One region of the Actinomadura citrea genome, then DNA from elsewhere that is predicted to be linked to it. Evidence: riboswitches for the same ligand, from Rfam matches in the RefSeq annotation. Region 1 holds a riboswitch; the other holds the start of a gene.
What was found. Region 1 has a riboswitch for S-adenosylmethionine ahead of thrC (threonine synthase). Riboswitches for the same ligand answer to the same signal wherever they lie in the genome.
Positions count from the first base shown of each region.

Region 1 (3,206 bases):
GTCGTACAACAGGTGGTGGACGAACCACAGCGTCGAGTTGGCGACGCCGTTGTAGGCGCGGTCGAACGTGGCCTCCGGGATGTCGAGCATCCGCACCGCGGCACCGCCGGTCTCGTATCCGGCGAGGTCGAGGCGTCCGTCCGGGGAGCGGCGCGCGGCCGTGCGGTCGGCTTCGCCGAGGCTCGCGCACACCCAGAGAACGTCCGCGCCGCCGGCGGACGGCTCCCGCTCCGTCCCGGCCGGGCGCGGCGGGCCCGGGTCGCGGGGGGCGCCCGTGACGGCGGCGAGGCCCGACACGAGTCCGCCGCCCCCGCGCCGCATGGTGAGCCCGCCGTCGTCCGACAGCGAGAACGACACGGGCCCCCGGTTCGAGGCCACCAGCACTTGGCTCATACGGGAAGGGTCTCAGTTGCGGCCGAGGCGCATCAAAGTGACCCGCGAGGTGGCCGTCATCGCCCGCGCTTCTGGCCGTTCCGTCCGATTAGTCATCCACCCAGGGGGTATCCGGCGGCCATGAGCAAGTCCGAGACGACGAAGACGGTGCTCGTCGCCGGTGCAGCGAACCTCATCCTCGCGATCACGAAGCTGTTCGCCGGCCTGCTGGCCGGGTCCAGCGCCATGCTCGCGGAGAGCGCGCACTCGGTGGCCGACACCCTGAACCAGGGCTTTCTCTACACCTCGCTCCGGCGCAGCGAGCGGCCCCCCGACCGGCGCCACCCCTTCGGATACGGCAACGAGCGGTACGTGTGGTCGCTGCTCGCCGCGTTCGGCATCTTCGTGGCCGGCGCCGGGTTCTCGATCTTCGAAGGCATCCTGACCATGACCGGCCACGGCGGCGGCGGGACGACGGTGTGGCTCGCCTACGCCGTCCTCGGCCTCGGCGCGGTGCTGGAGGGGGCGTCCTGGCTCCGCGCCTTCTACCAGGCCAAGAAGGAGACGCGCGAGAACGACCGCGACCTCGTCGAGCACGTCCGCAAGTCGCCCGACGTGACGTTCAAGACCGCGCTGTTCGAGGACACCGCCGCGATGATCGGCCTCGCCCTCGCCGCCGGCGGGCTCGCGATGCGCCAGATCACCGGCTCGGAGTTCTGGGACGGGCTCGCGTCCGTCCTCATCGGGGTCCTCCTGGTCGTCCTCGCCTTCTCGATCGGCCGGGAGAGCATGGGCCTGCTCATCGGCCGGGCGGCCGACCCCGCCGAGCAGCGCGAGATCCGCGCCGAGATCCTCGGCGCCCCCGGCGTGACCGGCGTGGACGAACTGCTCACCATGCACTTCGGCCCCGAGCAGCTCCTCGTCGCCGCGAAGGTGCACTTCTCCGACGACATCAGCGCCGACGAGGCCGAGGACGTCGCCGGCGAGATCGACCGGCGGCTCCGGGAGCGCGTCCCGACCGTCCGGCACGTGTTCCTCGATCCGACCCAGCGCGTGATCAAGACCTCCGCCGGGTAACGTCTCAATCGCTGGACCCGCCTGTCTGGCATCCGGTCAGTTCATGTAAAGTCACGCATACGAGCTCAAAGCGCTCGTGATCGACAACTTGATACCGCTCATCCAGAGGGGTGCAGGGAGCACAGTGGCCGACGGGCCGGTCTTCCAGCTCAGCCCCCGCACAACTTAATACCGCTCATCCAGAGGGGTGGAGGGACCGGCCCTGCGAAGCCCCGGCAACCACCCGGCTGTGGCGCGTCGCGATCCTGCGAGGCCTGCCGGGAGATGGTGCCAACTCCGGCCTGCGACCAAGGTGGCGCAGGGAAGATGGGGAGAAAGGCCTCGCCCTCATGGCACTCACGCCTGCCACAGACCTCGGACCGGCTACCGCTCTCGTCTGCCGCGAATGCGGCACGTCCCGCGACCTCGGGCCCTTTTACGCGTGTGAGGAATGTTTCGGCCCCCTGGAGATCGCCTACGACTTCGGCGGCGTCACCCGGGAGGCCATCGAGTCCGGGCCGCGCAACATCTGGCGGTACCGCGGGCTGCTGCCCGTCCCGGGCAACGTCGCCGACACCCCGAACACCGAGCCGGGCCTGACCCGTCTCGTCCGCGCCGACAACCTCGCGGAGAGCCTCGGCCTGCAGAGCCTGTGGGTGAAGGACGACAGCGGGAACCCGACCCACTCGTTCAAGGACCGCGTCGTCGCCGTGGCGCTCGCCGCCGCCCGTGAGCTGGGGTTCAAGGTGCTGGCCTGTCCGTCCACCGGGAACCTCGCCAACGCCGTCGCCGCCGCGGCGGCCCGCGCCGGGATCCGCAGCGCGGTGTTCGTCCCGTCGAACCTGGAGTCCCAGAAGATCATCACGACGGCCGTGTACGGCGGGACGTTCGTGACGGTCGACGGCAACTACGACGACGTCAACCGGCTCGCGTCCGAGATCGCCGGTGAGCAGGACGACTGGGCGTTCGTCAACGTCAACGTCCGCCCCTACTACGCCGAGGGCTCCAAGACGCTCGGCTACGAGATCGCCGAGCAGCTCGGCTGGCGGCTGCCGGATCAGATCGTCGTGCCGGTCGCGTCCGGCTCCCAGCTCACCAAGATCGACAAGGCGTTCCAGGAGCTGATCAAGCTGGGCCTGGTCGAGGACAAGCCGTACCGCGTCTTCGGCGCCCAGGCCGCCGGGTGCGGCCCGGTCGCCGCCGCGTTCAAGGCGGGTCACGACGCCGTCCGACCGGTGAAGCCCGACACGATCGCCAAGTCCCTCGCCATCGGCAACCCCGCCGACGGCCCCTACGTCCTGGACGTCGCCCGCCGCACCGGCGGGGCCGTCGAGGACGTGACCGACGAGCAGGTCGTCGAGGGCATCCGGCTCCTGGCCCGCACGGAGGGCATCTTCGGCGAGACGGCCGGCGGCGTCACCGTCGCGACCCTCCGCAAGCTCGTCCAGGCCGGGGCCCTGGACCCGGGCGCCGAGACCGTGATCATCAATTCCGGGGACGGCCTGAAGACCCTGGACGCCGTCGCCCCGGTCGTCGCGCCGTCGGCGAACATCGCCCCGACCCTGGAGGCGTTCCGCGCCGCGGGCCTCGCCTGAGAACGAAGGAGCAGCATGAGCAGCGTGTCCGTCCGTATCCCGACGATCCTGCGGACCTACACCGGTGGCGAGTCCGAGGTGAAGGCCGAGGGCACGACCCTGCGCGCGGTCGTCGCCGACCTCGAGGCCAGCTACTCCGGCATCTCCGCCCGCATCCTGGACGACGCGGGCAAGATCCGCCGG
Region 1 is NZ_JACCBT010000001.1:1,311,895-1,315,100, forward strand. It holds gene BJ999_RS06470 (alpha,alpha-trehalose-phosphate synthase (UDP-forming)) at 1-393, opposite strand, end outside; gene BJ999_RS06475 (cation diffusion facilitator family transporter) at 514-1,449, shown strand; SAM riboswitch class I at 1,622-1,762, shown strand; gene thrC (threonine synthase) at 1,779-3,023, shown strand; gene BJ999_RS06485 (MoaD/ThiS family protein) at 3,039-3,206, shown strand, end outside.

Region 2 (3,206 bases), 250 kb from region 1:
CCGCGCGCTCCCTCTTGGGCACCCGGTGCACCCGCAGCCCGTAGGCGACGTTGCTCGCGACGGACAGGTGCGGGAACAGCGCGTAGTTCTGGAAGACCATGCCGAGTCCTCGCCGGTGAGGTGGCAGGCCGGTGATGTCGGCGCCGTCGACGAGGATGCGACCGCTCTCGGGCGCCACGAACCCGGCGATGGCGTTCAGGAGCGTGGTCTTGCCGCAGCCGCTCGGCCCGAGGATCGACAGGAACTCGCCGCGCCTCACCGACAGCCGGCCCAGGTCCAGGACGCGGTGGCCGTCGTAGCCGGCGGCCAGGCCCTCGATCTCGACGTGCCCGCGCTCGGCGGACCCGGTGGCGGCCGGGACGCCGCCCGCGGGCGCGCCGGTCAGCGGAAGATCTCGTTCCACCGCTGCTGCCATTCGTTCAGCTTCGGCGTGGCGACGTCGTAGTCCACCCAGTTGAACTTCCGGTAGACGTCCGTGCCGTACTTGATCTTCGACTTGAAGGCGGGGCTGTAGTCGATCTTGCTGTTGGAACCCGCGTACCAGTTGCCCTCGGCGAAGGTCTTCTGGTTGGTCGCGTTCGTGACGTACCCGAGGAACCTGTAGGCCAGATCCGTCTTCTTGCTGTCCGCGGTCAGAAAGTAGCTGCTGAGCGCGCCGACCGCGCCGGACCTCGGGTAGGTGAAGCCGACCTTGCTGCCGGCCTGGGCCATCGCGAAGGCCCGCCCGTCCCAGTACGGCACCACCCACGCCTCACCGTTCTGGATGGCGCTCTGCACGGCCGTCGCGTTCGCCGGATAGGACGACACGCAGCCCTTCAGCTGCTCCAGTTGCTTGAACGCCTTGTCGACGGCCGCGGGATCCGACAGCTTTCCACCCTGGCCGGTCACCAGCGCGCTGAAGAACTCCAGTCCGGGGTTGTAGGTCAGCGGCGGAAGCGCCACGTGCCCGCAGAGGTTCTTGTCGAAGATGTCCTGCCAGTCGACCGGTGCCTGCTCGACCTTGTCGGTGCGGTAGAGCAGGCCGGTCGAGCCGATCGTCAACGGGACGCCGTAGCTCTTCCCGGACACCGTGTTCTTCTCGATCTCCACCGGGTCGAGGTCGCTCCAGTTGCCCACCTTCCCGGTCTCCAGCGGCTGGACCAACTTTCCCGCCACGGCCGGCCGGGCCGCGTCGGGGGTCAGCACGACCAGGTCGAACGGCGGGTTCTTGCCGCCCGAGGCGCGCAGCTGGGTCAGCCACTCGGCGTTGGCGCCCGGGACGAGGTTCACCTTGACGCCCGTGTCTCGCTCGAACGGCTCGACGAAGGACTTCTTGAACAGGTCCTCCCACGGCCCCGAGAACACCGTGACCGTCAGTTCCTTCCCGCCGCCCTTGCCCGAGCCGCCGGTGTCGGCGGTGTCCACCCCGCACGCCGCGGCGGCCAGCAGCGCCACCGCGCTGATGACGGCGAACGCCGATCGCCTTTCCACGTCTTGCTCCTCCATGTCCGAGCCGGCACAGCGATGGGTGTGCGGCGAGCGCACGTCACCGTTCCCCGAAACCTCGGGGAACGCGGCCCTTATGGATCCGCGCTTGTCGTCGCATGTCCGGCAGACGACCGTGTCCTCACCCGGAGCACCCCACCGCGGTCGGAGGGTTGCCGCCCAGCAAGCCGGGGCTTGGCGCTGGAACTCGTGACGCGAGGAAACATACCATATAAAAACGGTCGGAATACTCTAATTTGGACGACCGAAGACTCGGGGTGCCGCCGCCGGGCCTCAGGGGGAGGCCCGGGCGCTACTGGATCTCTAGTTGTTTCACCTGATGGATTACGGGGGCCGTCTCTACCTGCTGGATGCCGTCCAGGGCTGCGATGCGGTCGGTCAGGTAGGTGTAGAGGGCGTCGGCGTTGGGACAGACGACCGCGGCGACCAGGTTGCTGGAGCCTGTGGTGGCGGCGACGAAGGCGGCTTCGGGGTGCCGGGCCAGCGCCTTGCCGACCGGTTCGAGGGCCGGTGGGGAGGTAGTCAGCCAGAGCAGCGCGATCGAGCGGTAGCCGAGCAGGCCGGGATCGAGTTGGACGTCGAAGTACAGCGTGCCGGTGGTGCGGAGTCGGTTCAGGCGGCGCCGGACGCTGGGTTCGGACAAGCGTGTGGCCGCCTGCAAGGTGACGTGGCTTGCTCGGCCGTCCTTGCGTAGTTCTGCCAGCAGGGCCTTGTCCAGGTCGTCAGGCTCGGCCGGTCGCCCGGCGGACGGGACGGGTGGCCGCAAAGCCGCGGCCTGGGCGCCCGTCAGAGCGTTGATCTTGGTGAACCAGCCGTCCGGCCCGCCGTAGAAGGTGCGCAGGAGGCGGTGGGCGGTGATGGAGACGATCGCGGGAGTACGGGGCAGTTTCCGGAGCAGCAGCGACTCGGCGGCCTCGTCGTCGGCCGACTCGGTGACGCAGATCAGTTCGGTGCCGCCGGACACCAGCGCGATGAACGAGGTGTCGGGACGGCGGGCGAGTGCGGTCGCGATGGTCAGCGCGGCGTCCGGGGCGCAGCGGAGCCGGACCATCCAGCGCGGTCGTTCGACCGGCGGGGTGCCGAGCCGGCCCAGGATCCGCAGGCCGGCGGAGGAGTGCAGGCGCCGGTACCGGCGCGCGATGGTGTGCGAGGAAACACCCAGCGCGTGCGCGATCGTACTGAACGCCGCGCGGCCGTCGAGTTGCAGCGCCTGGACGAGTTTCAGGTCCAGGTCGTCGACCGTGAGCGAATCCGTCACATGGCTCTCCGTTTCTGCGTCAAAGCGCCGGATCTTTCGGTGACTGTCGCATGAATACCGAGCTCCTGAGGACACTGGCGTCCACATTGGGATCGTTCGGAGGAGGACGTGCATGTGGGACGTGGCGGTTGTGGGCGGCGGGCCGGTGGGGATGTTCCTGGCGGCGGAACTGCGGCGCGGCGGTGTGTCGGTCGTGGTGTTCGAGCGGAGGGCGTCCGCCGCGGCCGGGCATGAGGACGGCGGTGACCGGGGCTTGCAGGCCCGCACGCTGCAACTGCTGGGGCTGCGGGGTCTGCTCGGTGCGGTGCGGGCGCGGGCGGCGGCCGAGGACGGGCCGGGCATCGCGGACTTCACCGGGGCGCCGGGGGACGCGGCACCGCCCGAGATCGCGGAGCTTGTCGAGAGCTGGGGGACGAGCCGGATGAAGGGCCATTTCGCGATGCTCCCGCTGATCGACCGGGAC
Region 2 is NZ_JACCBT010000001.1:1,057,995-1,061,200, forward strand. It holds gene BJ999_RS05185 (ABC transporter ATP-binding protein) at 1-415, opposite strand, end outside; gene BJ999_RS05190 (ABC transporter substrate-binding protein) at 382-1,470, opposite strand; SAM riboswitch class IV at 1,565-1,680, opposite strand; gene BJ999_RS05195 (Lrp/AsnC family transcriptional regulator) at 1,778-2,743, opposite strand; gene BJ999_RS05200 (FAD-dependent oxidoreductase) at 2,856-3,206, shown strand, end outside.
Region 2: another riboswitch for S-adenosylmethionine. It lies ahead of BJ999_RS05190 (ABC transporter substrate-binding protein); the one in region 1 lies ahead of thrC (threonine synthase).